Regions from separate parts of the Peribacillus sp. SRI_006 genome, predicted to be linked through region 2. Evidence: riboswitches for the same ligand, from Rfam matches in the RefSeq annotation. Region 2 holds a riboswitch; the other holds the start of a gene.
The links. Region 2 has a riboswitch for cyclic di-GMP ahead of sinI (DNA-binding anti-repressor SinI). Riboswitches for the same ligand answer to the same signal wherever they lie in the genome.
Positions count from the first base shown of each region.

Region 1 (15,283 bases), on a different contig from region 2:
GAGACATTTAAGGTGCCGCTTTCTTCATATTCCAACGCTTTCAGATTGGCATCGGCTACATCCTTTACATAGATGAAATCCCTTGTTTGAGTGCCGTCTCCATAAATGACGGGCCGCTCATTTTTTATGACAAGATTAGTGAAGATTGATATAACACCGCCTTCGCCACTAGCTGTCTGTCTTGGTCCATATACATTGCTGTATCGAAGATTTACATAATTTAAATCGTATAATTCTTTAGCAAGCTTTAGATAATCCTCTGCCGTTTTTTTTGATGCACCATATGGTGATAATGGAGAGGTAAGATGTGATAATGTGATTGGCATGACATCAGCATCTCCATATACAGCTGCTGATGAGGCAAACACGATTTTTTTAACGGCATACTTGTGAGAAAGCTTAGCGATGTTTATCGTTCCCATGATATTGATCCTTGCATCATTCGTAATATCCGAAATGGATTGTTGTACACTAACTTGTGCAGCTTGATGAATGACATAGTCAGGCCTAAACGTCTCCATCGCATTTTCAAGCAGGACCTCATCTTCAACATTTCCAAAGAAGGGAGTGACTTTGGCCTGGACATTTCCGATGGATCCGGTGGAGAGGTTATCATATATAGCCACTTCATAATTATTACGGATTAATGTATCAACTATATGAGAACCAATAAATCCAAAGCCCCCAGTTACTAGTACTTTTTTCATTTTTCACTACCCCTTTTTTAGATTATCTAGCTCCATTACCAGTAAAGACTATGGTCAATGTTCGGAACAAAATCTTGATTTCCATAGCAAATGAGCGGTGTTGAATATAATATAGGTCATAATGCAGCTTTTCTTTTGGTGATAAATCATAGCCCCCATTTACTTGTGCCCATCCAGTAATTCCAGGTTTTACATATAAACGGTTTTTAAAGCCAGGCAAAAACTTTTCAAATTCTTTATAGAAATATTCTCTTTCAGGTCTTGGCCCGATGAGTGACATATCTCCTTTTAAAACATTAATAAGTTGAGGGATTTCATCAATCCGTGTTTTTCGTATAAAGGCTCCTATTCTAGTCACCCTGGAATCATTTGCACTTGCCCACTTAGGACCATTTTTTTCGGCATCGATGCCCATGGAACGCAATTTAATCATGTTGAAGGGCTTCCCATCCAGGCCTAGTCTTTGCTGATAAAAAAAAGGGGAGCCAGTTGAATCAATAGGGATAAGAATGCAGAATAAAAGTAAAATAGGTGCTGTAAGTATAAGCATAAAAAACGAGATGATTAAATCCATAGTGCGCTTTATATTAAAATTAGATGATGTCGATAGTGGTTTTGTCAGGATTTCTTCCTGCCTATCGACTCTGACTTTCGAATCCACTGGTTATCCTCCCTGAATTAAGAAATGATCATTGATCCTGAAATTTCAAGATTTGCCCTTTCAAATTGCATTTTCACACCGGCAATTTTCTCTAACTTATCTCTTCCTTCTTGTATCGCTAAAATTATGCCATCACAATATTTAGCAATGATATTTGCATCAGGTTTATTTAAACTGTCTGATGTATGGAATAAAATGATGTCAAAATCCTTCTTCCACTCTTCAATCAGAGTCGGAAGGGTCTCTAATGTTAATAATGTTGCTGGTTCATAAATGGCTTCGCTTGTAGGGATACAGAATAGATGACCCTTAATATGTATAGCATGTTCGTTAATGGGCGTCTCATTTAAAAGCAGGTTAGTCAAACCGAATGAATTATCAATATTAAACACTTGATGCAGCGTAGGTTGTCGCAGATTAGCATCCACTACAAGCACCCGTTTACGTTGCTCAGAAAAGGCAAGTGCTAAGTACGCGGTAGCATTTGAAATATTCTGTGATTGTGAAAGTGAGGTAATCATCAATGTAGAATCGCCTTTTTGAAGATGCGACTCGATATTGGTACAAATAGAATAAAATTGCTCTTTATTGATTTCATTTAGGTAAAAGGATTGTTTCCTTGTGAATTTAATACTCACTATATTCACCTCGTTTTGTGGAAGGTAAGGTTTTATAAGTTGTTTTACGTTTTCTGTTTATTCTTTTGGTATTCAAATCAAGCCTCCCTAATAATGGAATTCCAAGGAGCTCAAGCTCCCTATCGGAGTAGGTCGAATCATCAAAGTGTTCTCTAAGAAGTGCTAAACCTATTCCAGCGAAAAAGCCTATTACGATTGAAATGGCTATGATGAATTTCGGTTTTGGGAAAAGAAGTTCTGCTTGTTCCATTTTATTATCATTGAGAATACTAATCTGTTTAACGTTTGTTAGGTCTTTAAAATTAGATATGGAATGCCTCGCGACAGTCTGGGCAATGTCCTTAGCGGATTCAGGATTCGAATCCTTGACGGTTATCGTGATGATTTGGGAATTATCTCTATTTGTAATGGAAACTTGCTTAAGTAAGTCATAGCTTGAAGCCTTAAGTTTCAATTCCTCTTTAACTCCTATCATGATTTGCGGACTTTTAATGATGTCCATATACGAAAGGGCAAGCTGTCTGTTCTCCTGAACTTTGTTTATGGAAGCTTCCTTTTCATCCATGCTTAAAGATCCTGCCAGAACTTGAGTGGAATACTGATAGGTTGGTTTCATAAGGTACATGGACGAGAAAATAATGAAACCAGTAATACAAAGGGTAGATAGAATAATGATAAATATTCGCTTTTTTAAGATTCGTATAAAATCTTTAATTTTTACTTTTTCATTCATCGATTTCACCACTTTTTTAGAGATAGTAAGAATACGTTCAAAAGAATAATAATCAATTATCCTATTTTGCGTTTTAAAGCTATGTGATCTTTGGATATTACTTTTTCTTGTTTATTTCTTGTGAAATACGATCCGAGCCTCATGGATGGTTTTTCCACGAGTAGATAGGACGCTGAAGAGAGTAAAAAAGATAAGAAAAATGAAAAAGTCAATACTAAACCGGTAGGCAGCTTGTTATAGAATAGATACATCAATGAGAATAAGGATATGAGATGGTACAAATACAAACTATATGAAATTTTCCCGAGAAGAGTTAGCAATCTAGACCTTAAGACCGTCGAAATTCTTTTGGAACATACGCTCATGAGGATAAAAATGCAAACACCGAACGAGACCACATAATCCCTGAAAATATAATTGTTTAAAAAGTCCACTTCGCCAATGATGCCTTCGTACATAAAACAGATAATTGCCCCCAAAAACAATGCGACTTTTACAGGTTTATTCATTTTCAAGGTATAGGCAATAAGTTCATGTCGATATTTTGCTATTATTGCTCCCATTAAAAAAAGAGTACTATAGTGGAAACTTAAAAGAATGTTGGTAATATCCACACTGGAACCAACTAAATATAAACATAAAGTCGATGAAAAAATTAAAACAAAAAGCCATAATAAAGAGTATTTAAGCTTTTTTCGTACAAACAAAAAAAGCAGTACAGGAAATATAATCGAAATTCTCATTTCGTGTACAAGGGACCATATCACATTGTTATAGGCATCTGTATTGTACTGCCCAATAAACAAAAGATGTTCTATTAATAAGGAAGGAGTATCAAGGTCTGTCCAAGATTTACTAAACCAGTTGGTGATAAAGGGCAAATCAATATGGCTTAAAAGCATTTTAGCCAATATAGCCACGCTTATTGCTACTAGGTATGGTATATAAATTCGAAACACTCGTTTTATTAAGTATGTAGAATAGTGGAATTTAGCACTATTAATTGATAAATACAAAACAAAACCACTCAATATAAAGAATAGAATGACAGATTCATTTCCACTACTGAAAAAAAGGCGTAGAGGAGTTTCCTTGAACAAATAAATCATGTAGGTGCTGTTTGAATCATACTGATAATTAGCATATGAAGGGTATATCATCAAATAATGCCCGATTAATACAATGAGAGCGGCTAAACCCCTTAATGAGTCGAATTCCTTATATCTAGTCATATCCTCCTCCATAAGAACCTTTTTTTTTATAATATAGCACTTGTTCTCAATAAAGTATAGTTAGTTCTTTAAAACATACAAGAATAGACAGAAAAATACAAAATAAACCACAATATACCAATTTTTATACTCTTATGAAATGTTTAATGGGTGAATAAAAACTATTTGCAATAAATAAAAGGAGAATAGTTGAAAGCCGGAACACATCATGCCCTAATAAGAGATTTCAGGCCATTGGCCAATGGATAAATCCTGTTCCACATACCTAAATTTACTTAAGATATGGAAGTTTGGGGATCAGCTAGTAAGTTAAGGATTAGGCATTCAGGTGATGTTTATTATTCCTGTAATGAGGGAAACAAATTACTAGATATGCTAATAGATTTAATAATGAAACCAATTGACATAATAATAATGTAAAGAGGGTAGGTTCAACTTAATTATTCTTTATAAAGAACGGCTTGTTCGTTAAGGGTTATGAAGTAACCTGTAAATTTTATCTCAAGACATAAAATGGAGTACAAAAATGTAAAATAATAAATTCTACTATTTATATATATACCTATTAAAAGCAAAAGCTCAATTAATGAGTTATAGATGAAAGGATGAATTTTTTTAAAATGCCTTTATACCAAATGAGAGAAATATGGACACCCTTAAAATTAGTTGGAGTTAAGTTTTTTAAATCAGATGATAGTAGTATTTTCATCAAGGTTTTTAACCAACATCGAAGAAGGTTAAAGTAATTTGTTTTGTTATAAGGAGTATTAACCTAAATGTACCTCCAAAGTGTTAGGAGAACCACTTTAGCATAGTATCCAGCGTGTTAAATAAAAGTCATTAGTTTGTTTATTGAGAGCCAAAAATAAAAAAGTTTTAGGCTCCTTAGTATGCGTGGTTTTAAAGATCCATTCTGATATGTGTAAGCGAAGTAATATTATGATAAAAGGTGTCTATGGGGACACATGGGTATGAAGAAAATCGGTGAAAGCACCTGTCATAAAAATACAAACTTCAGATCATTTAAGGAAAGGTATTTTGTATGGTAATAGGTACAGAGTAAAAGAATGGTATGTATAAAGGGAAAAAATTCAGGATTATCATTCGTGACTTCATTAGGAGAGAACAGAACTTGAAAAGTCAAGAATATGTATACATGAGGAAGGCTGTTAATCAGCCTTCTTTTTTTATGAACTGTTTTCTAATCAACCACAAACTGTTTCTATTCCTTTTGTTTAAATAGAATTAATTGGAACAAGTTCACAATAATAAAAAAACATTTAAATGAGGGATATTTTATTATAAATAAACCTAACAATTTTGTGAGGGGACTATTGAAGAGCACATTATTCAGTTTACCATTGTGGTTGTCATTTTTTGGTACGAGTAAAATTATAATGAATTTTACAAGTCGTAATGTGGATCAGTATTGGTTTTGGAGTAGGGTGAAGAAGCCTAGTAACACGAATCTCTTAAATCCCGGTTCAGCATAAACTTGAACACCTTAAAAAAGTTGTATAGATAAGTGTAGCCCATCCATTTGTAGAGAGAAAGAAAGAGAGTGGTAAGTAATTGTGAGTGGTAGGAGAAAACAGTGACAAATTCCAAGTTAATATTATGAAAATGGAAGGCACCACACAAAAACAACTGTCTTTGTGTGGTGCCTTCCATTTTTATCCTACTTAAGCTGTATGCACTTCAAATATTAGTTGGGTAGGCACCACTAAAACAGGCTATACAGCGACTGCTAGTTTCTCCAAGATCCACATCTACTGCCTCTAATAACCCATCGGTGCTTAAAAAGGCTAATGAATCTGCCCCGATAACTTTTCCCATAGCTCGTTCGTGTTCGTGTTTGTTGGCAAATAGTTCTTCCTTAGTTGGCATATCTACTCCATAAAAACAAGGGTTTCTAACCATAGGTGAACTAATTCTTACATGGACTTCCTTGGCACCTGCTTGCCGAATCAATTCGACAATGCGCTTGCTTGTCGTTCCCCTAACAATCGAATCATCGACTAATACCACCCTTTTTCCTTCCAAAATTTCTCGCACAGCGCTCAATTTCAGTCGAACAGCTAAGTCGCGCAATTCTTGCGTGGGCTCAATAAATGAACGACCAGCATAAGGGTTTTTAATAATTCCCATTTCATATGGAATTCCTGATTGTTGGGAAAAACCAATGGCGGCAGGGACGCTTGATTCGGGAACGGCAACGACAACATCAGCTTGTGTCGGATGTTCTTTTGATAGAATTTCACCTAATTCCTTCCGGATTGTTAAGACACTTCTTCCTTGAATAACGCTATCCGGACGGGCAAAATAGACAAATTCAAAGGAACAAAGGGAAACCTTGCCTTTTTCCGCAAATCTTCCAGTTTGAATACCATTTTCATCTATAAGAAGCCATTCACCCGGTTCAACTTCCCGCCAGAACTTAGCATCAACCGCAGTTAAAGCGCATGTTTCTGAGGAGGCGATGATTGATTCACCAATTTTTCCAAGGCTAAGCGGACGTAACCCATGACGATCCAGGGCAATTAGCATTTGTTTTTCAGTCATAATAATCAAGGCAAAGGAACCGTCGATCCGTTTAAGCATATCAGGTGCGCTTTCTGCGAAATGCTTTTTACTTGAACGAGCTATTAAGTGAGCAATAATTTCAGTATCGGTTGTTGTTTGAAATATGCTTCCCTGCTGTTGTAACACATCCCGTTCTATCCTTGCATTTACGAGGTTGCCATTATGAGCAACAGCCAAGTCCCCCTCGCTATATTTAAAAACGAGGGGTTGTGCGTTTTGCAGTAAACTTTCACCAGAAGTTGAATATCGTACATGACCAATGGCCATATTTCCGCTTAATCCATCAAGGATGTCCCGTGAAAATACTTGGGTAACTAATCCCATTCCCCTGTGATTCCTGAATGATTTCCCATCACTAGCCACAATTCCTGCACTCTCCTGACCACGGTGTTGAAGTGCATGAAGTCCGTAATAAGTTAATTCGGCTGCTTTGGGGTGATTAAACACTCCAAATACCCCGCATTTCTCCTGCATTTCTGAATCCATTTTTCTCTTCCTCCCCTTAATGCCATTATTCTTATTTTTGGCAAATGGTGAATTTCTATCCTTTTTATTTACTAATCGGTAAATGGATATGGATTAAACTAATTGCAGCCATAAAACAGCTCTATGGAATAGGTAGGGATAATTGCTTAGCATTATTATCTTGGTATGAAAGACTTTTGGGTATAATGGAATATATTGAATAAATGTATTTTGTTTGATTTATAGTAAACTATATAGTAAAGAACAGATATTAATTTATAAAAACTAGCCCATTATAAAAATAGTGAATAATACAGTTAATATTTTTGTCGATTTGACGATACTTTAATATGAAGATCAAGCAAAGTGACTTCGCAGAAAGCGCTGTCAGATAGCTGCCATCAAAAATAAGGAGAATATTTGATGACAAAAAACAAATTTATTACGTTCGAAGAAGCTTATGAAAAGAAAGAAAGAAGTAAGAAAATTTTTATTGGGTCTTATATTACTATTATTTTAATCTTGATTTCATTATTGACTTTTTTTCTTGGTAAATCATAACGGGTGTTAAATAGGGCTGAGAAATCAGTCCATTTTTTGTGTTAAGAAGGTGAATTAGAAAATATGCAGGGAGTTCTCCTTATGTACCCAAATGGAATCAGGTGTGTAAATATTTATAGAGTCACGAACAGTCAGGTTACAGCCATATTATGGTTTGTAATGCTGGCTTTTTTCTTAGGGGAAATTAATTAAAACTGAATTAATGGTTCAAAATATCATTTTTGTGAAATAGCAAATATGAAAATTTAATTGCGATTATATCTCTATTTTCAATAAAAGTGTTTTATATAAAACGCATTATACCAATGTTTTTCCATTGTAATGTCACTTTTTGATGAATGATGTTGAAAAATGACGTAAAAAAACGAATAGTATTATGAGCTATTATTACGTTTTTAAGTATAATTAACATTAATATAGTTTTAATTAAGGGGAAATGTTTTAGGGCAAGATGGTTTATTTATTACCATGGAAACAGGGATTCTAGAGATTTATTAATTTTTAAGAAAATTAATGTGAAATATTATTGAGAAGGGCAAACCTATTGAAAAGTAGGGACGCAAAATTACAGGTCTAAGGCTAAATGCTAAGACGGCTGTATTACCACAAGTTGGGTGGGATTTATCATGGAAGCTAACAATGAACGGGAAGAATGGGTTTATCTAATTTTAGAGGCTAAAAATCTAGGATTATCTATTGAAGATGTGCGGAAGTTCATAAAAGGAAAATGAAATGGAAAACGCAAATCAGGGGATAAAAATTATGTTAGAGGAGGCTGTTATACAGTCTTCTTTTTTTGTTTTCATTAACGTAAAAGGTATCCAGAATAAAGAACATGGCGATAATAATAAAAATGTAACCTAATTGAGAGGGATTTTTATTATGGATGTACTTAATGCTTTTATAAAGGGATTAATCTGGGGAACTTTATTCAGTGTACCGTTATGGTTGTCATTTTTAGGTTGGATAAAAATAATAATGAATGTCATAAAGTAAGCGCTTAATTAAACGGATGCCTAGGCAGGATTTAACATGATCATCATAGAATTTAGTTATTGTACATAATGCGTTAGTCTTAACCTTCTACACATTTAAGAAATATTGCCTATGAAAAAAATAGTTAATAATACCTAAATATTTTTGGTTATATGCCGATACTACATTATAGAGATTAAGCAAAGGGACCTCGCAAAAGGCGATGTCAGATAGCTGCCATCAAAATATAAGGAGATTATTTGATGACAAAAAATAAATTCATTACGTTCGAGGAAGTTTATGAAAAGAAACAAAGAAGCAAGAAAATTTTTATTGGGACTTATATTACAATTACTTTAGTTTTGATATCATTAATGACTTATTTAATGGGACAAGCATAATTTATGTTATCGAAGGGGCTGAGGAATCGGTCCTTTTTTGTTTTTTATACCCAAACTATCTACCTTATAACTTACTAGTATTCATTCCTAAGGGATATTTCAGAAATGTTAAAATTGGGTAAATTTTTGGTTTTTAAACTAGTTTCTGCTTGCCAATTCCCGCTTTATATGTGATTATCAAATACATGAGCTATATTCCTTATTTTTGAAAAAATAATAGGACAACAGTATGAAATGGTGGCTCAATTATATATTGGAGTGGAAATTTCGCATGGATTTTTTTGATATTTTAAAAGACACTTTTGCCAAGGGTGAGTCTGGACAAGATGTTACTGTAAATGAACTTGTGGAAGAGATTAAGGAGAAATTAAGCGGGATCATTGAACAACCTGATAGTATATGATCCGTAGATACCTTTTCCCCATTTTGCTCGTTTTATGGGCGATGGTCATCTTCTTTTCTTTTATCGATGGAGAAGGCGTCAATGAAACTAAGAAAATCATTTCAGCTACATATACTTTAGGAGCATGTCTAACAACATGCTTCTTTTTTATCGTTTTCACATATATATATATAAATGAATGATAACCTGTGAGGGTGATGAGGGTGAGGAGACTCAGTAAGATTCCAATAGGAGTATTGACGGCTATTCTCGTGGTTTTAGCTGTAGGGGCCTGTATCATTTTTCTTTTTCCCAACGGATCAAAAAGGGTGGGTGAAGATTTCTATGAGTATGAAAGTGAAGCGGAGTTCGGGAAGTCCTGGGAATTGTTAAGTTCTGAAATGAAGCAGCGGTTTCCGAATCGGGCAGATTATGTGCAAAATCGGTCACATGTATTTTTACAGCATATGGATGTGGAGTCCTTTCAGTATGATGTAGGCCATTCTAAGAAAGTGAAGAACTGGAAGTTGGATAAGAGTGGAAGGCTGCATAAAACGGCCTATGAAATTCCAGTTACACAGGTCTTCAATTCTCGCTTTGGAATGTTTACTTTGGAACAAAATTGCTATGTCGTCAAAGAAAAAGGCGAATGGCGTTTGTTATGGGATTATCAATTTGAATAGATTCCTCTCCTTTTTCAGGCTCAAGTTCGTTTTATTGAAAAGGGAGAGGCGCTGCTCTCATATAATGCCGAAAAGATCTACTTCTCATGAAACATATTTCATTCTTGAACGGTCACTGATGGCTTTCAGAATAAACATTTTGTCCTGTTTGCTTAGCATAGCCCAGCTGCCTGCTTTGATTTTCATTTAAATCCACTCCTTTTGTTTAGGATCATTTATTATAGTTGATGAATGACGGTTGATGGAATTCCGGGTCCAAAGAATAATAGTGTCAAGTGATGAAAGGGGCAAGGGGAAGATGGGATTGTCAGCTCATATTAGATTATACCGTCTTTTCATGCCTAATAAACAACAAAAATTCCAACAAATCTCTACATTTGGTGTTCGTTTTTTGTCAGAATATTGGACGGGGAAAATGAAAAAGCTGTCAGGATGCGGGTCCGGACAGCTCTTTTATTTTTTCTTATTTTATGGATAATTGTTCTTTTAATTCGGATTGAACCTTTTCTTTTTCTTCATCTGACACAATATAATAGTAGATGCCGTCGATTTTCGTTCCGTTTCCATTTATGGACGATTGGGTAATGCTTTTGCTTGCGTCCCTGTAGTTCTTTTGGATGTCCATCATGTCATCAAACGTCAAATTCGTCTGGATATTATTACCGAGTGCAGCGAAGACTTCATCGTATTTCGTCAATGATGAAAGGCTAGCGCCTTCCTTGATGACGGCCTCGATGATGGCACGTTGTCTGGATTGACGGCCGAAATCACCACTAGGATCATCATGTCTCATTCTTGAATAGGCAAGGGCTTCTTTCCCGTTAAGGGTATGCGTACCTTTTGCAAAATGAATGCCATCGGATGTGAAGTCCAAATCGTTTTGAACGGTCACGCCGCCGACTGCGTCAACGATATCCTTAAAGCCTTCCATATTGATCTTCATATAATAGTCGATTGGGATATCCAGGAAGTTTTCAACGGTATCCATGGACATTTTCGCGCCGCCGAAGGCAAATGCATGGTTGATTTTATCCTGTGTCCCATGACCGACGATCTCGGTCCGTGTATCACGCGGAATGCTTAGCATTTTGACTGATTTCTTTTGTGGATTGACTGTCAAGACAATCATTGTATCTGAACGGCCTTTGTCGCCATCACGTTCATCGACACCAAGCATGAGCATCGAGAATGGCTCCTGATCTGACAGTGCAAGGTCTTTCGTTCGTTTATCGGTGGTACGGTCTATTGGTGTATGCATCGTGTCAACGGTTTTAGTCAGTGAATTCCATACGGAGTAGGCAAAGGCTCCCCCAGCTAGTATAAAAAGTAGGACAATTATCCCGACTACCTTCAGCCATGTCCGTTTCTTTTTCTTCTTTTTTTCATGTCTCATAGTTTACTTCCTTCCTCTTTTTGTAACCACTTCATCTATTATATTTAATTTCATAGTAAAAGAATAGTATATTTTACTATTTTATAATACCTTTGACATATTTTAGTGTAACTGTGTACTATGTAGCTAGAACAATTTTTAAGGGGCTGGAAAAATTGAATTCATTTAAGGGTTTAGTGCTAAAGGAGTGGTTGATTGGGAAATCCACACTTTTGTGGTTGTTGGTTGTGCAAGTTGGATTTGTGTTTATTTCTTTTTTCGTATCCAGGTATTGGGAAGTTGCAGGTATTTTTTATATGTCTACATGGGTAATCATGATCTTGCAGCCATTTATTATGTTCTCTTTGATTTTTGGATGTTTGAATTCTGATGGGAAGACGCAATTGTGGATTTACAATCCCCAGTCTGCAGCGATGTTGCTTGGAAGTAAATTATTGTCAAGTGTGCTGTTTCAAGTGGTTTCCATTTTATTTGCCAGCTGTTTAGTTTTTGTGGCTCTTAAGGTTCCGACTAGTTATTTTCAGCAAGACTTTCAGGTGGAAAATATAACGGAATTAGGTGGAGTGTTACAGATAGGCGGGGTTATGACGGCGGTCAGTATTGTCATTGCAGTGCTTATGATGTTTTTATGGGTAGTGTATCATGCACTCGCAAGGATTCAACTTATTAAAAATATTCGTTGGCTGTTTGTGTTTTTTTTGTTTATAGGAATGATTTTGTTGAAAAATTGGGTTGGAAATACAAAGGTATATCAGAAACTGGATGAAATATGGACTGTTCCGGCATTTAGCGGTTCGTCATCGTTTAGCTTATCTAAAACCAATTTGGAGTTTTATTTGGAAGGCGGAGGGAATATTTCGCTTTTGACAAGCGGATTGGATGTTATTGGATTATTGATATTGTTCCTAGCTTCATGTTGGCTCTTGGACCGAAAGATTGAGGTGTAAATGATGTCTGAGGAATTTCATGCATCAAAGCCGATTTATTTACAGGTTGCAGATCGAATTTGTTATTCAATATTACGCGGTGAGATAAAGAGTGGGAATAGGCTGCCATCGGTTCGCGAAATGGCTGTCCAGATGGGCGTCAATCCGAATACAATCCAACGCACTTATACCGAGATTGAGAGGGATGGAATCGTGGAGACGAGAAGGGGGCAGGGTACATTCGTTAAAAGTGATCCTGCGCTGATTGCTTCATTGCGTACTAGGATTCAAACGGAAGTTATTGAGACATTCTTTGAGAACATGAAAGAAATCGGCTTGTCGAAAGAAGAAATGCTTACAGCGGTACAGCAATTTCTGAAGAAGCAGGGGGATGCGGAATGACGGTTGAGCTGTATGATGTATCTAAAAAGTATGGCAGCATTGCTGCCCTTGATTGTGTAACACTCACGTTTGAAGTGGGGAAGATTTATGGGGTGTTAGGGACCAATGGAAGCGGTAAGTCAACATTGCTCAAACTGATTGCCGGTCTCGTCAAACCGGATCAAGGAGAGGTTACGGTCGATGGGGTGCCGGTAAGCAGGAGGTCGGCTTCACATGTTTCTTATTTGACAGAGCTTGATTTTTTTTATCCTCATTTTACGGCAGGTCAGTATATTGATTTTCATGCCTCGCAGTTTGCTGATTTTAATCGGGATAAGGCAATTGAAATGCTGGCATTCATGAAATTGGATGTACGGAAGAAGGTCCGTACGATGTCGAAAGGTAATCGCGGAAGGCTTAAATTAGTGCTAGCTTTGTCTCGGGAGGCACCTGTCGTGTTATTGGATGAACCATTCTCAGGGTTGGACGTTATGGTCCGGGATTCGATCGTACGGAGCTTGCTGTCTTATATCGATTTTGAAAGGCAAATGGTTATCATGGCGACTCATGAAATCGAGGAAATTGATAAAATCCTTGATGAAGTCATTCTGATTAAGGATGGCGAGATCATCTCTAAGGAAAGTGTCGAGGGTCTTCGAGAATCTAGTGGGAAATCAGTGATCGGTTGGCTAAAAGGACATCATAACTAATATGAAGAAATAATAAAGTAGCTTCGGAAAAGAGTCCGTGGTTACTTTTTTTGTTTGGAATGAGAAAAACTATGAATCTAATGAATTGGACCAGTCAAAATGGATTGGCCGGATTTTTTAAAATGGATGGAGAGTGTTCCTTCAAAATTGGTGATAAGCAAAGTCCCTCCAAGAAAGAAGGCGCATATATATGCAATACGATATCCTTAAAGAATAAATAAGTCTTGGAGGCTAAGCACAAATGGAATTATCAACTGAAAGTTCATCATACGAAAGTGATTCAGCGGAAAGCTCATCTTACGAATGTGATTCAACTGAAAGTTCATCATACGAAAGTGATTCAGCGGAAAGTTCATCTTACGAATGTGATTCAACTGAAAGTTCATCATACGAAAGTGATTCAGCGGAAAGCTCATCGTACGAGAGTGATTCAGCGGAAAGCTCATCGTACGAGAGTGATTCAACGGAAAGCTCATCGTATGAGAGTGTGCTCATCAGACGAGGGTGAGTTAACGGAAAGCCAATCAGATGATGAAAGTAGTTCAACTGAAAGCTAATCAGATTTAACAACTAGTTAAATTAGAACGGAGATTTACTTAAAAATGGGTGATAAGCAAAGTCCCTATTAGAAAGTAGGAACATATATATGCAGTACGGATATCCCTAGAGGATAAATAAATTTTGGAGGTTAAAGAATAAATGGAATATACAACGGAAAGCTCATCGTACGAAAGTGATTCACCGGAAAGTTCCTCGTACGAAAGTGATTCAACGGAAAGCTCATCGTACGAAAGTGATTCACCGGAAAGTTCATCAGATGAAAGCAGCTCAACGGAAAGCTCATCAGATGAAAGCAGTTCAACGGAAAGCTCATCAGATGAAAGCAGTTCAACGGAAAGCTCATCAGATGAAAGCAGTTCAACGGAAAGTTCATCAGATGAAAGCAGTTCAAATGAAATCCTTTCCGAGGCTGCAGAAGAAGAAACTGAAAATTCAGCTGAGGGAGAGGAAAATGGCACTCCTCGTCGTGTGAATGTATTTAAGAAAATGTGGCTGGAAAATATGATTAAAGCATCGAAGGGTATCTATAAAGACGAAGATTGACCATACAGGTACAGCAACCAAAGAGTTGTTGTGCCTTCTTTTGTAAAGGGACATGCCGCTAGACTCATAATTGACGCTAGGATTGTAATCCATTTACTAGATACGGGAAAAATTGGCCAAGCAAGGCAATTCAAAGGGAATTTAGCTTAAGCGGTTTCTTAAGAAAGGACCTAGCCGGAGTGTTTGGCTGACAATTGTACATATTGCCTATGGATGATTAAAACACAATGGTTTACTGGTGGTTTTTTGCGGGATAATGGCCAATATATTGAACTGGAACTCTTTGGAAAGATTCATGCAGTTCGGATTTTAATAGAAGTGGAATGTGGCTGTACACTTTTCTGTTTACAAACCAATAAACTGGGAGGCAGTTTTGTCAACATGAGGCATGTTAAATGTTTTTATTTCCCACAATAAAAAAACTCCGGATTTGAAGTGATCCGGAGTTATTTCTTTTTCTCGATATTTTCATAGACCGAGGCAAGTGCTTGTTCAAATTTCCCGCTCTTTTTCGGTTTGTAATATTTTTTGCTGCGCAGTTTGTCCGGTAAGTATTGCTGTTTCACCCAGCCATTTTCGTAGTCATGCGGATAAAGGTAGTCGATGCCGCGGCCAAGTTCTGTGGCCCCTTTGTAATGGGCATCCTTAAGATGATCTGGTACATCGCCGCTATGGCCGCTGCGAATGTCTGATAGGGCTGCATCGATTGCGACAATGGCCGTGTTCGATTTAGGTGATAGGCATAACT
Region 1 is NZ_JBYCZT010000001.1:242,462-257,744, forward strand. It holds gene AC2YHV_RS01120 (NAD-dependent epimerase/dehydratase family protein) at 1-707, opposite strand, end outside; gene AC2YHV_RS01125 (sugar transferase) at 730-1,368, opposite strand; gene AC2YHV_RS01130 (CpsD/CapB family tyrosine-protein kinase) at 1,386-2,006, opposite strand; gene AC2YHV_RS01135 (YveK family protein) at 1,996-2,739, opposite strand; gene AC2YHV_RS01140 (acyltransferase family protein) at 2,796-3,971, opposite strand; gene purF (amidophosphoribosyltransferase) at 5,670-7,040, opposite strand; gene AC2YHV_RS01150 (hypothetical protein) at 7,443-7,580, shown strand; cyclic di-GMP riboswitch class I at 8,105-8,188, shown strand; gene AC2YHV_RS01155 (anti-repressor SinI family protein) at 8,207-8,311, shown strand; gene AC2YHV_RS01160 (hypothetical protein) at 8,819-8,956, shown strand; gene AC2YHV_RS01165 (YwzD family small protein) at 9,228-9,359, shown strand; gene AC2YHV_RS01170 (hypothetical protein) at 9,563-10,021, shown strand; gene tagU (polyisoprenyl-teichoic acid--peptidoglycan teichoic acid transferase TagU) at 10,485-11,414, opposite strand; gene AC2YHV_RS01180 (hypothetical protein) at 11,570-12,361, shown strand; gene AC2YHV_RS01185 (GntR family transcriptional regulator) at 12,365-12,742, shown strand; gene AC2YHV_RS01190 (ABC transporter ATP-binding protein) at 12,739-13,431, shown strand; gene AC2YHV_RS01195 (hypothetical protein) at 13,673-13,939, shown strand; gene AC2YHV_RS01200 (hypothetical protein) at 14,131-14,535, shown strand; gene AC2YHV_RS01205 (replication-associated recombination protein A) at 14,982-15,283, opposite strand, start outside.
Region 1: another riboswitch for cyclic di-GMP. It lies ahead of AC2YHV_RS01155 (anti-repressor SinI family protein); the one in region 2 lies ahead of sinI (DNA-binding anti-repressor SinI).

Region 2 (15,283 bases):
GTCGTTACGGCAAATCCCGAAATAGTCGAGTATGCAAATGAACATAAGGACTATAAAGACATCATTATATCGGCTGATTACATCACTCCGGATGGCGTTGGTATTATTATGGCCTCTAAATGGCTAAATCAACCTTTACAAGAGCGGATTACAGGATTCGACTTGATGAATGAATTATTTCGGGTCGCTGATGAAAAAGCGTTGAAGGTATATCTGCTTGGAGCGGAGGAAAACGTGATTGAAGCAGCGGCCCTGAAAGTAAAAGAATTATACCCGGGTCTCGAGTTGGTGGGATACAACCATGGTTACATTGATATCAAGGATGATGCCCTGCCGAAGTCGATAGCGGAACTTGAACCTGACATCATCTTGACTGCATTAGGGTTCCCTAGGCAGGAGAAATGGGTATCCAGACACTATGCGTTATTCAATAAAGGGTTATTCATGGGAGTAGGGGGAAGCTTTGATGTACTTGCGGGAAAGGTGAACCGCGCCCCGGTTTTCTGGCAAAAAATGCGTCTTGAATGGTTGTACCGACTGATCCAGCAACCTTCACGGTGGAAACGGATGCTTGCGCTGCCAAGATTCGTATTAAAGGTTAGGCGGTTAAGGAAAACGGTGCAGCGTTCCTGAACATAAGGAGTGGACTGGATGAGAATCTTGCACTTAAACGCTGGGAATGAAACCGGCGGCGGTATGTTTCATATTATGTCCTTACTGAACCAATTGAATAAAGAGGAGTGTTTGCTTGGTGTATTTGAAAAGGGTGAACTATACCGGCGGGCCATGTCCTCTGGGATACAAACTGAACTTTTCAGGCAACATTCCAAATATGACCTTTCAATTTTGAAACCTTTAAGGGACTTTATCCGTCTAAATAATATAGACATCATCCATACACATGGTCCGCGGGCCAATATATATGGTGCTTTTATAAGGCGCCTCATTAAATGCCCATGGCTCCTTACTGTTCACAGTTCGCCTCATCATGATTTTTTAGGGCAGGGTGTAAAAGGAAAATTGTTTACGGGCCTTCATGTAAGGTCATTTCAATATGCCGATCATATACTGGCAGTTTCCGACCGCTTTAAGCAGGACTTGATTGACCAAGGAATCCATTCGTCCAAAATAACAAAGATCCTAAACGGAATTGACTTTGAAAAGGAATTGCCTTTCCCATTTCAAAGAGAAGATTTTGGGTTTAGGAAAGACGATTTCATCGTCATCATGCCTGCAAGGCTTGAGCCGGTGAAAGGTCATGAATTTGCTTTAGAAGCATTAAGTGAAGTTGTATCAGAGTTCCCCCATGTAAAGCTGTTGCTTGCAGGGGACGGGAGCAGGAGATCCGCTTTGGAAGAGATGGTCTCGGAAAAGGGATTATCCGATCACGTGCACTTTTTAGGGTATCGTGAAGATTTAGATCGAATCTACCCGTTGGGGGATATCACATTATTGACTTCCTTAAGCGAAAGTTTTCCACTGGTTTTACTTGAAGGAGCAAGATCCGGTCTTCCGGCAATCACAAGTAATGTCGGCGGTGTAAAGGAATTGATTCCCGATCGGGGCAAGGGCTGGATTACGGATATCGGCAATGTCGAACAGCTGAAATTGGCCATCTGCAATGCTTTGGAATTAAAAAAATCCGGGAACCTGACAAAGATAGGGGCGGATTTACAAAAATTTGCAAAAAACAACTTTTCTATAGAGATTTTAGCCAATAACGTATATAATGTTTATTTGAGGATGAAAAATTAAAATAAGCATTTATATATAGGTTTTCTTATAGATCGTTACGGGTATTAGATTTTTAGTTGAATTGAGGTGGTTTTTGATGTCGTTCCTGATGTTAATAGGGGCCTTGTTGGTATCCTTTTTATTATCCATTTTTTTGACTCCTTTTGTCGGAAAGCTGGCCTTTAAATTAGGAGCTACCGATAAACCGAATGAGCGAAAAGTGCATAGTAAAGTTATGCCGCGCATGGGCGGTTTAGCTATATTTTTGAGTTTTTTCATTACTTTCTTGCTTTTCATGAATGATTTTTGGGAGCAGTTGCCCCTTCTGGTGGGAGCCCTTGTCATCATTTTGATTGGGATGGCAGATGATATTTTTGAATTAAGAGCTGCACCCAAATTCCTGGGCCAGGTTTTGGCTGCCCTCATTATCGTATTATGGGGCGGTCTTGAAGTGGAATTCATCAACTTGCCGTTCTTTACCGATACACTTGAGTTTGGTGTTTTCAGTATACCGATCACCATTTTGTGGATTGTCAGCATCATTAATGCAATCAACCTAATAGATGGACTTGATGGTCTTGCAGGCGGTGTCTCGACGATCGCATTAGTGACAATCGCAACTATGGCCCTTATTAAAGGGGATCTATTTGTTGCCATGGTCGCATTGATCGTGATTGGAAGCACCCTTGGTTTCTTGAAATATAACTTCCATCCGGCAAAGATTTTCATGGGGGATACAGGTGCCTTATTCTTAGGTTACATCATTGCCGTTCTTTCCCTTCTAGGGTTTAAAAACGTAACGATGATTTCCTTGATCGTACCGATCATCATTTTGGGTGTTCCCATTTCGGATACATTTTTCGCGATTATCCGCAGGGTCGTCAATAAACAGCCGATCTCGGCTGCTGATAAATCACATTTACATCACTGTTTGATAAACTTGGGATTCACCCATAAGCAAACTGTCTTGCTCATTTATGCTTTAGCTGCTTGCTTTGGTTTAGCGGCCATAATCTTTTCATTTGCCACGATGTGGGGGGCTTTGATCCTTGTAACGGGACTTCTGCTGATCATAGAGATTTTCGTGGAGAAAATTGGCTTGGTCAATTCAAACTACCAGCCGTTGCTCAAGATGCTCAACTTTAAAAACAAGCCATGATCTTTTAGGAATAGATTACTAGATTCGCTAGTTTGGAAAGCCACCAATCGTTTGAAGTAACGGTTGGTGGCTTTTTTTGTAATGCGTGCTTGATCTTATTAGGGCCATTCTTGCGGCAGTAGGTGGTTGCAAATAAGACATGGTATGGAATGCATTAAAAACCCCCCCACTCATGACGAGTGGGGGGTTCGCTTTATTCTTGTATTTGTGATTGAACTGCTTCAGTTTGATTGCCTTCAGCTGGTCCCAGGTTCAAGTGGGATTGAAGCAACAGCTTAGTGTTCGCTAATGATGTATCGTTCAGTTGATAATAATAGGTTCCGTTAATGGTAGAATCCTGTCCTTCAAGTTTGATGGTTTCAAGATTGATGCCTTTATCGGTAGTCACATATTTTATGAAACCTCTCATTTGCGAGAATTTAAGGTTCGTTGTCATATTGTCACCGACAGCTTCCATTACGTCTGTATATTTCGTTAGTGATCCAGCAGAGGTTGCTTTGGCAATGATGGCTTTCAGGACTTCCTGCTGACGCTCGCCGCGTTGGATATCACTGTCTTTTTTACGTGTCCGTGCAAATGCTAATGCTTCTTCACCATCAACGGTCTGTAATCCTTCTTCGAGGTGGATGGCATTCTTTTTGTCATGTGAATCGATTTCATTTATTTCATAAGGGACGTCGACTTCGATGCCATCCAATGAATCTACGACATCGATGAAAGCATTGAAGTTCATGCGAACATAATAATCGACAGGGACATCGAGTAACTCCTCTACGGTGTCCATCGTCGCTTTCGGACCGCCGGCTGCATGGGCCGCGTTGATTTTCGTGGTTACGCCTTTAGCAGGCACGTAAACATATGAATCACGCGGAATGCTTAATAGCTTTATAGATTTTTGATCTTTATTGAATGTGGCCAGCATTAAAGCATCCGACCGGGAGTTTCCTTTTAAGTCACGGTCCTTGCTATCATCGATTCCTATGAAAAGGATCGAGAAATTATCTTCGAGCGGGTCGATCGCTGCATCCCGCTTTGCTGAAGCTTCCACAGGGTCATAGGAATCATTGAATACATTCTGGGCTTTCATATACAGGGTTGCAGCATACGTAGAAGCCCCCAGACCAAGTACCAGAAGGGGAACAAGCAATAACCAAAGCCTCTTTCGCCTTTTTTTCTTTGTTTTTTTAATTTTATAAACACGCCTAGTAGTAGACATCTTTTTCTTCTCCTTTTAAATAACGAACATCAGACATATATCGCTATTTTTCGAATCCTGCAGTTTATATTTCGTCATATATTACACCTAATTTTACAATGATTTAATAATTTCGTAAAATAAATATTTCTTTTCAATTATATTACAGCAAAAAAAAGGGAAAATATGCAGGAGTATATCAGGAGAATTCCTCTTCCAAATAAAGCATTTCTTCCTCGGTGATATGGCCCTGACCATTTGTCAGCTCTGTAATCCAAGCGATATATGTCTCTTTTTGTGTTTCCTCAACATATACAAGGATATTGACCTGATCAAGGTATTGAATTTCCTTTATTTGATAAATGGAAGAGCGCAATTCGTTTTCCAATTTTCCAAGCCAGGTATAGTCGACGGTTGTCGAAATGACCCGCATCAGTTTCCTAATGACGACACCAGTGGCATTTATCCCTTCTGAAGTCGCTTTGCTGTAAGCGCGAATGAGACCGCCAGCACCAAGTTTGATGCCGCCAAAATACCGAGTGACCACAACAGCTGTGTCTTTCAGTTCTTTCTTCTTAAGCACTTCTAGGATAGGGACGCCTGCCGTTCCGCTAGGTTCCCCATCGTCGAGGGCTTTTTGGATTTGATTTTGTTCCCCAATCATATAAGCTGAACAATTATGTGTAGCATCTTTGTGCTTTTTCTTGATTTCCTGGATAAAAGCTTGTGCGGCATCTTCGGTTTCGACCCGGGCGATGTGGGAAATGAAACGGGATTTTTCAATGACGATTTCATGTTCGCCGCGACCAGCCACCGTTAAATATTGAGTGAGCATATTATTCCACCTTCGTGCTTCCTATTAGTTGATTTATTATAAGGCTTTGCGGAAAAAGTGGCAATCACGATTCATTTACATACTGCATGTGTAAAGAAACTTTAATATAAGATAAAGCTGTACGTGTTATAATTAATTTCATTGCCTGTTATGGTTATTAGCTGGTCATATATGCTTAAAAGAATAACATTATAGGAAAAACATGAGTTCTGTGCCATTATCCTGGCTTTACCTTAACATGTCCTCTCATTTCAAGGATTTTGCCATTTAATAAATGCATCTGTTTCATATGATAATCAATGGAGCGGAATATCCCATTTGATTGAAAAGGATATTTTGTATTAGGATAATTGATATGGCTTTCTGCCTTTAATAGGCAGACTTAATGGCCGGATTATGAGATGTATAGTAAGTACATTTTATGGAAATCAAAAAGGGAATTAACGTATTTTTAAACTTTTTTTGGTACAATATGTTCATGAAGGTTACTTCATACAAATGTTTCCTGAAATTTAACCATTCATGAAAAAGGGAAAGAACTTTTTCCATATACATAGTCTTTAAGACAATAAATTGTTTAAGTCTTTTGATTTAAGTGGAGGGATCTTAATGTCCATAAAAAAGGTTGATGCTAAAGCATTGGACAAGATCTTAGAAACAATGGTGAGCACTGTTAGTGAAAGTAAGGATGAAGTCTTTGATATCGGCGAACAATGCCGAAAGGACTTCGAGACATTATCAAAAGAGCTTGATGATGTGAAAATCAGGGTTGCCATTGTGATAACCGACAGCGATGCACTGGATTCAAAAGCCAGGTTTGCTCGAAAAAGGCTTTCAGAAGTCAGTATGCACTTCAACCATTTTTCTGAAGAACAAGTGCGCGATGCTTATGAAAGGGCACATAAGCTGCAAGTTGATTTACAAATTAACCGGCAATTGGAGAAAGAGCTCCGTAATCGCCGGGATGAACTTGAGTTAAGGTTAAGGGGTTTGCAGCAGACGATCGATAAAGCGGTGCATCTCGTCTCGCAAATATCGGTGGTGCAGAATTATTTGACACAAGATCTTAAATTTGTGGGGGAAGCCCTTCAAGAAGCGAAACGCAAGCAGGACTTCGGACTGAAAATAATCGAAGCCCAGGAGCAGGAACGTAAAAAGCTCTCACGTGAAATCCATGACGGTCCGGCGCAAATGCTGGCAAACGTCATGATGCGCTCAGACCTGATAGAACGAGTGCAGCGGGAGAGAGGTCCCGATGAAGCGTTAGTGGAAATCCGCAGTTTAAAGGTCATGGTAAGGAATGCTTTATATGAAGTGCGAAGAATCATCTATGACCTTCGGCCTATGGCGCTTGATGATTTAGGACTTGTTCCTACCCTCAGAAAGTACCTGCAAACGACCGAAGACTATAATAATGGCGTGAATCTGAATTTCGTCAACCTTGGGCAGGTCAAAAGGCTCCCTTCCGATATGGAGGTCGCATTATTCAGGCTGGTTCAAGAGGCTGTACAAAATTCATTGAAGCACGCGGACCCAAAACAGATTCAAGTTAAACTGTCCATTTCCAAGGAGATGGTGACCGTCGTCGTCAAAGATGATGGAAAGGGGTTTGACTCTTCGATTCAAAAAGAAGGCTCATTTGGCTTGGTTGGAATGAGAGAAAGAGTCGAGCTGCTGGAAGGTGAAATGACTATCGATTCACAACCGGGAGCAGGCACTTTGGTATTTATCCAAATTCCCTACCATTTAAATAATAGAGAATAGACATATTAAATAGAAACTAGGAGGAAGAAGCCGTTGAAGACTAGTATCGTCATAATCGATGACCATCAGCTTTTCCGTGAAGGCGTAAAGCGCATATTAGATTTTGAATCATCCTTTGATGTTGTTGCCGAGGGTGATGACGGAAGCGAAGCTATGGATCTTGTTGAAACACATAAACCTGATGTTGTTATCATGGATATCAACATGCCGAACATGAATGGGGTCGAAGCTACAAAAATGCTCGTGAGCCGTTACCCTGAAACAAAAGTCATCATCCTTTCCATTCATGATGATGAAAACTACGTGCAGCACGCATTGAAAACAGGAGCACAAGGTTATCTGTTGAAAGAGATGGACGCAGACGCGTTGATCGATGCTGTGCGTGTAGTCGCTGAAGGCGGCTCATACCTTCATCCGAAGGTCACCCATAACTTAGTTAAAGAATATCGCCGTTTAGCAGCTGAAGAGGGTGCTGATCGTGATTCCGTACATACGATAGAAATCAGGAGGCCGCTTCACCTATTGACTCGACGTGAATGTGAAGTGCTTCAGCTTTTAGCTGACGGGAAAAGCAACCGGGCCATCGGCGAAACTCTATATATCAGTGAAAAAACAGTCAAGAACCATGTGAGTAACATTCTTCAGAAGATGAATGTGAATGACCGTACACAAGCGGTTGTCCTAGCTATTAAAAACGGCTGGGTAGAAGTGAAGTAATCAAAGCGTTCGATAAGTCCGGCCCTTCAGATTCCGCAATGCGTGCTGAAGGGCTGGATTTTTTTGTTTGATGTGATCATATTCAAATTTTTGGTAATTAAAAAAGCTATTTAATGCAAATAAAGGCATTTTCAGATAGAATGTTGAATATGGTACGAAGTAAATTTTTATAAGGATGGTACTGATATGAAAACCGCAGTCGTAACAGATAGCACTGCATATATACCAAAGGAAATGCGTGATCGTTTACATATACATATGATGCCGCTTAATGTCATTTTTTCCAATGAAGCTTACCGGGAGGAAATTGATATTACTGCGGATGAGTTTTATGAGGAAGTAAAGAGGCAGGAGAAATTGCCGACCACTTCACAGCCTCCAATCGGAAAGTTTGTCGAGAAGTTCGAGGAACTGCAAAAAGAATATGATGATGTTATTTCCATTCATTTATCGAGCGGCATCAGCGGCACGTATCAAGGAGCGGCATCTGCAGGTGAAATGGTCGAGGGAATCAGGGTTCATGCGTTTGATTCGGAAATCAGCTGCATGGTACAGGGGTTTTACGTGATCGAGGCGGCAAAGATGGCACTTGATGGCAAAGGTGCAGAAGAAATCATGGCCAGGCTTGAAGAAATGAAACCATCGGTCAAGGCATACTTCATGGCAGATGACCTATCCCATCTCCAGCGCGGCGGCCGCTTAAGCAGTGCCCAAGCTTTGATCGGCAGTCTGCTTCAAGTGAAGCCGGTGCTCCATTTTGTTGATAAAGTCATCGTCCCATTCGAAAAAATCCGTACAAGGAAAAAAGCGATGAAACGGATTGCCGATTTACTTGGAGAAGAGGCGGCGAGCGGCGAGAAGTATAAGGCCGTCATCATTCATGCAAAACGGGAAAGTGAAGCCAAAGACTGGAAAGCGGAACTTGAAGCACGGTTCCCGAATGTCGAATTCGACATCAGCTACTTCGGCCCAGTAATCGGAACGCATCTGGGCGAAGGCTCGATGGGGATGGGCTGGTATAAAATTTAAGCTTTGACGCCTTTACTAAGTGAAAGGCGTTTTTTTATGAACAAAAAGGAATCCGGGAGTTAAAAGCGAATGATAAGGGGGAGTGTAATTTATCAAGAAATGGAGGTTGCAGTTTGAAAAAAACGAGCATTTCCCCGCCTTATTCCCCTGAACTTCAGAACCATCTCACCGGAAAACATCTTTTGGCCTTCGAAATCCCCTTCTCCCAAGAAATCCTCACAGAGCACCTCAAGAATGGGTATGTCTCGGAAACTTGCGGCGTGCAATCCGGGAACGGCAGTTATCACTGTGTACGCTGCGGTAACAAAGATCAAACCTTGTTTTATACTTTCCCTTGCAAGATTTGCAATCAAGATTGCACTTACTGCCGCTCATGCATCATGATGGGACGGGTAAGTGAATGTGCAAAGCTTTATAGGTGGACCGGTCCCGGCATTCAATATACGATTCCTGACAATGTGATGAGGTGGATGGGCACTTTATCGGCAGGTCAACAGAATGCGTCCGACTGTGTCGTTGAAGCCGTAAACGGAAAAGATGAATTCCTAGTATGGGCTGTATGCGGGGCAGGGAAGACGGAGGTGTTATTTCCAGCGATTGAGGCAGCCTTGCTTGCCGGGAAACGGATTTGTTTGGCAACACCGCGTACCGATGTCGTTCTCGAACTCTCCCCAAGGTTAAAAAAAGCTTTTCCTGCCATTGAAGTCACTACCCTCCATGCCGGCAGTGAAGATCGACATGGTTTTTCGCCACTGACCGTTTCCACGACCCATCAGCTTTTCCGTTTTATTGAAGCTTTCGATGTCATCATCGTTGATGAAGTCGATGCGTTTCCCTACTCAATGGATGATTCGCTGCATTATGCGGTTAATAAGTCGAAAAAGGTATCCGCGGCAACCATCTACTTGACCGCCACACCTTCGAAGAGCATGCGGCGGCTATACCGAAGCGGCAAATTGAAAGCCTTCATAATCCCGGCCCGTTATCATCGCCAGCCAATCCCCGTTCCTGAAATGAAGTGGAGCGGCAATTGGCAAAAACTATTCCTTCAACAAAAGATTCCAACGAAAATCAACGCATGGGTAAGTGAGCGCCTTAACCAGAATATCCCCTTCCTATTGTTTTTTCCAAGCATCAGAGTGATGGAGCAAGTCCTTCCGCTGTTTCAAAGGCTGTCCCCTGAATTATCGATTGTCCACTCCCGGCACCCTGATCGAAAGGAAAAAGTAATGGCCTTAAGGAATGGACTCGTTCCGGGATTACTGACCACGACCATCCTGGAACGGGGCGTGACAATCGAGCGGTTGGAAGTAGCCGTGATCGGTGCTGAACATGAAGTGTTTTCTGAAAGTGCTCTCGTTCAGATTGCCGGCAGGGTAGGGAGAAGCTTTGCGAATCCTTCCGGGACGGTCACCTTTTTTCATTACGGTAAAAGTGAAGCGATGGCCGAGGCGGTCCGCCATATACAGATGATGAATAAAAATGCCATGAAAAGGGGGCTGCTGGATGAATAGATGTCTAGTTTGTGATGAAGGAATGCAGCAAGCTTTGACATGGGGGAGCCTGCTTAAGCAGGCCGAGGCAAGGGCAATCTGTGAAGGATGTGAGGGGAAACTTAATAGGATAACCGGAGATACATGTACAATGTGCTCAAGGGAGCTGGGAGGGGACAATATGACCGGTGACCTCTGTCCCGATTGTTCAAGATGGGAAAGGAATGGGGAATGGGGAGGCTATTTGTCGAAGAACATAGCGCTATTTCATTATAATGAATACTTAAAAGATCTGATTGCTAAATATAAGTACCGGGGTGATTATGCGTTGGCTGAGATTTTCGTCCCTTTTTTGAAAGAAAGGTTAAAGGAGGTGGAGTTTGACCTGGTAACCGCCATCCCGCTTAGCGATGAACGGCTTAAGGAGCGGGGGTTCAACCAGGGAAAGGCTTTGGCAGATCTAGTTGGACTTCATACGGTTGAGACCTTGACAAGAATCCATACCGAAAAACAATCAAAAAAATCTCGTAAAGAGAGAATGTCATTACCGCAGGTTTTTCAGGTCATGCAATCTGATATGCTGGAGCATAAATCCATTTTGATCATCGATGACATTTACACAACTGGCACAACTCTCAGGCATGCAGCAAAGGCATTGATAACGGCTGGGGCCAAAGAAGTATCATCGATCACCCTGGCTAGGTGAAAAAGCTTATTTTAATAAAACTTCCTAAAGTATCGCCGGGATTATTCGATATATACAGTACTGAAGAATAATCGCCGTGATGGTGAAGGAGGGGCCTCGATGGATGTATTCAACTGTCCAAACTGTAATTCGTTATTCGTTATGACGAAATTCCGTGATGTGTGCGATGCCTGTTATAAAGAAGAAGAAGCCCAATATGATAAAGTGTATGCATATATTCGCAAGAAAACAAATAGAACGGCGTCCATGATGCAGGTGGTTATGGAAACCGGCGTTGAAGAAAGGTTAATTATTAAATTTGTGAGAACCGGAAAGCTGAGAATTTCACAGTTTCCCAATCTCGGAATTCCTTGTGAAAAGTGCGGCGCCAACATCAAGAGCGGAAGGTTATGCGGCAAATGCACCAATTCGCTCGTTACGGATTTGCAGGCATTTGAAAATGAAGAAAAGCGCCTGACTGAAATTCAAGGAAATGATAAAAAAAATACGTACTACATGAAAGATTAGCAAAAAGGGTAATTCATTCATGGAAACATAATGCCGTTTTTGTTAGAATATTCGATATTGAGAACAATAATCGACAATGGGTGTCGAAGGAAAGATTACAGCAAACAATTAAAGAAATCAGTTCGTTGTCGATAAAAAAGATAGGGAGAATAACACAGTCCAGAGCCATTTTCATGTGTTAAGGAATCGAAACATAATGGGATTTATAAAATCGACCGAAGGAGAGGATCTGGAATATGAAAATCAATAACGTCGGTATGACAGGTGTTAACCCTTATAATCTTCAAGCCAATAAAACGGGGAATATCAAGGAATCCAAGGTCAAATCCTCGGATAAAGTTGAAATTTCTTCAGCGGCAAAAGAAATGCAGCAAGAATCGAAGATGATTGCTGCAAGACAAGCAAAAGTGGATGAACTGAAAATCCAGATTGAAAAAGGAAATTATAAATTGAATGCACAGGCCACGGCTAAGGGTCTCATCGATTTTTACCGAAAATGAATTTTCCATGGACGGAGCTAGTTTCCGTCCTTCATTTATGAGCGGAGGAGCCAGCGGGATATCCAGGAAATGAATAAGAAGAAAAAGTCCTCCAATAAATACACGAATCCGTATGAAAGTCTATCAGTGGATGGCGTGTTCTATGATAAAAGAAATTGATTTCCTTCCCTTTTGGAGTCCAAACGGTTTCCATGTTAAATATTTTTAAATTTTCTGTAAATAAAATAGGCTTAATTTTTTCTTTCTAGCATAGCATTTGATATAATGAAGCTAGGGCAGACATCAACCCTTTCCAAACCTTCCGACAGTTGTTTCATTATTTCGACATATTTCATGATGTGTTTCTAAAAGGAACCGGAGGGGTATTGTAGAATCTAACTGTATAGTCTTAATTTAAGGAGGACTCACTTTATGAATTACAACGTACGCGGTGAAAACATTGAGGTAACTCCAGCAATTCGAGAATACGTCGAAAAGAAAATTGGCAAGTTAGAACGATATTTTAACAATACACCAGATGCAAATGTGTTAGTCAATTTAAAAGTGAACAATAATACATCTAAGGTCGAAGTGACGATTCCCATGCAGAATTTGGTTCTTCGCGCTGAAGAGGAAAATGCGGATATGTATGCTGCCATTGATTTGATCAATGATAAGCTTGAACGCCAAATTCGTAAACATAAAACGAAGGTCAATCGCAAGTTCCGAAACAATCTATCGACTACACCCGATGCATTCGCCTTCAATACGGAAGCTGACGAAGTGGTGGATGAATTCGAAGACGATAATGATATTGAAGTGGTCCGCAATAAACGCTTTGATTTAAAGCCAATGGACAGTGAAGAAGCGATTTTACAAATGAATATGCTTGGTCACAGTTTCTTTGTTTACACGAATGCGGATACTAATACAACAAACGTAGTGTACCGCCGAAAAGATGGACGCTATGGGTTGATTGAACCTAGTTAATTATTATTCTAAGATCAAAAGCACAGCCCAGCCTCTGGGTTGTGCTTTTTTGCATGTTGATAGAATCCGTTAGAACGTAAAAATGATTGTTTCTTTTGGTTCTCTAAAAAAACACAAAGATCACTTAAAAGAACAAAATTTGTTCTTCATTGAGATAAATGGTTAACAATTTTACCTATTCAAATCCCCCTATCTTTTGCACTATATTCGAATCGCCAGTTCTTTAAAAGGAACAATAAGTTATTTGTAGAAAACAATTTGATCAAGGTGCAGAGGGGGTTGGATTATTTGTATCGAAAGAATTGCCATACATGCCATAGGGCTTCTTTTAGCAGTGCGGAATATGGAAAGTGGCTTTGCCCGACCTGCGGTGAGGATTTAACTTCGCAAAAAGCCCACGATGCACTTACAATCGAAAGAATCAATACACCCCAAAGAAATTTTAAGAAGAGCAAAACGAAATTGAATTAGTCTATGAAAAATCACCTGAACTTCAAATTTTCTTAATATTGTAATATTTTGTCGGATGAAAGTTTTTGCATTTATGTGGATTACCGACATAAAATAGCAATATATGGAGTGCGTATCCGTTATAATATGATTATAGGTAATGTATTTGGTAATAAATACCACGGCAAAGGCAAACTCCTTGAAAAATGAGGGCGCAAAGGCACAGGTCTAAGGTCCTTTTGACTATGATGGCTGGTCTGCCTGAAATACAAGAGTATTTTAGGAGGTAGAAGAGGTGGCTAATGTGGAACTGGATCAAGAATGGGTGAAATTGATTTCTGAAGCAAGAAGCTTGGGTTTCAAAAAAGAGGAAATCATCGCTTTTTTGAAACGGGAAAGCCCTGAGGCAATTTTTGAGGAGAACGATGGAAAATAGGTTCCGAACAAATTCGAGAACATCCCTATAAACAGTGGTTCGATTCATAGCTGTTTATAGGGTTTATTCTTCCTTGGGATTCTTGTGAGTCTAGCTTATTCACTGTATTCTTCAGGGTTATGTAGGTAAACTAGTGCACTACCACTCTACTCTTCTTTATCTTTTCTCCATTTATTAAATTCGATGAATTCCCTGAATTGTTGTTTTGAGACACCCGAATTCATGGCTTCCTCAACGATTCTCATCCAGTCATTGTCCAAGGTTTCCTTATTTGGTGCATCGTAAAGCAGGGCATCAACAGGGATGTTAAGTACGGAGGAGATTTTTTCAAGAAATTGAATAGAAGGATTCGTTTGTAAGTTCCGCTCGAGCGAACTTAAATAAGACTTTGCAACACCTGCTTTATCGGCAAGTTCAGTCATCGACATTTTCTTTTCTTCTCGCAGTTTTTTTACACGTTCACCAATCATCAATACCACCTCGAAACATGTTCTATTTATTTTCCGCTAATAAGTTTCGGCAGCCCACCTTATCATTCAAAACATGACGCCTGTAAGGTTGGATTACCTTGACATGCTATCTCTAGAGAGGACACAGCATCTAGTGATGGAAGGTTATGGATAATTCACATTTGCATATGGAATAGTGGGGAGTTTGCAACATATTTTTTATACTTTCTCCTATTTTAACAGTTTTACTCCTCATTTATCCATTGTTTTTCGCAAGAATTGCATTCAGGTCTATACCAGCGAAGTGACATGAAGTTGTACCTCTATGATAGAAGTGGTAAAATTAAGCGTGCATTAGTAATAATAGAAGGTGTGTTTCTTCTTACTTATATGAATTTTATCATTGAACGATCATTACCATAATAGAGGAGCGTTATTGAATGCTTAATATATTAAATAAAGTTTTTGATCCGAATAAGCGAGAAATCAAACGTTTAGAAAAAATCGCCGATCAGGTCGAAGCGCTGGCTGATGAGACTGCTGCGTTTTCGGATGAACAGTTGCGTGCCAAAACGGAAGCGTTTAAAGAGCGTTATCAAAATGGGGAAACCGTTGATGATTTGCTTGTCGAGGCTTTTGCGGTTGCGCGTGAAGGGGCAAAGCGTGCTCTGGGCTTATATCCTTACCGTGTTCAAATCATGGGTGGGGCATCCCTTCATGATGGAAATATCTCCGAGATGAAAACAGGGGAAGGTAAAACCTTAACATCCACGATGCCAGTTTATTTAAACGCACTTACCGGTAAAGGTGTACATGTCGTTACCGTCAATGAATACTTGGCACACCGTGATGCCACCGAAATGGGTGTATTGTATGATTTCCTCGGTTTGACCGTCGGGTTGAATTTGAACAGTCATTCTAAAGAAGAAAAGCAGGCAGCGTATAATGCTGACATTACGTACAGTACGAATAATGAGTTAGGTTTTGATTATCTTCGTGACAATATGGTGTTATATAAAGAACAAATGGTACAGCGTCCGCTGCACTTCGCTGTCATCGATGAGGTCGATTCGATTTTGATTGATGAGGCGAGAACGCCATTGATCATTTCCGGTTCGGCACAGAAATCGGCTCAGCTTTATATCCAGGCCAATGCGTTTGTAAGAACCTTAAAGAAAGATACGGACTACACATATGATGAAAAGACAAAAGGTGTTCAGCTGACGGAAGATGGGATGAATCGAGCTGAAAAAGCGTTTAATATCGATAATTTATTCGATATTAGTCACGTTACTTTGAATCATCATATCAATCAGGCGTTAAAGGCTCATGTTTCCATG
Region 2 is NZ_JBYCZT010000006.1:287,923-303,205, reverse strand. It holds gene AC2YHV_RS11145 (WecB/TagA/CpsF family glycosyltransferase) at 1-633, shown strand, start outside; gene AC2YHV_RS11140 (glycosyltransferase family 4 protein) at 652-1,755, shown strand; gene AC2YHV_RS11135 (glycosyltransferase family 4 protein) at 1,844-2,893, shown strand; gene AC2YHV_RS11130 (LCP family protein) at 3,087-4,109, opposite strand; gene AC2YHV_RS11125 (YigZ family protein) at 4,288-4,923, opposite strand; gene AC2YHV_RS11120 (sensor histidine kinase) at 5,533-6,687, shown strand; gene AC2YHV_RS11115 (response regulator) at 6,721-7,404, shown strand; gene AC2YHV_RS11110 (DegV family protein) at 7,591-8,433, shown strand; gene AC2YHV_RS11105 (ATP-dependent helicase ComFA) at 8,547-9,947, shown strand; gene AC2YHV_RS11100 (ComFC family protein) at 9,940-10,632, shown strand; gene AC2YHV_RS11095 (TIGR03826 family flagellar region protein) at 10,732-11,139, shown strand; gene flgM (flagellar biosynthesis anti-sigma factor FlgM) at 11,376-11,639, shown strand; gene hpf (ribosome hibernation-promoting factor, HPF/YfiA family) at 12,051-12,608, shown strand; gene AC2YHV_RS11080 (hypothetical protein) at 12,897-13,079, shown strand; cyclic di-GMP riboswitch class I at 13,238-13,323, shown strand; gene sinI (DNA-binding anti-repressor SinI) at 13,354-13,494, shown strand; gene AC2YHV_RS11070 (helix-turn-helix domain-containing protein) at 13,641-13,964, opposite strand; gene secA (preprotein translocase subunit SecA) at 14,384-15,283, shown strand, end outside.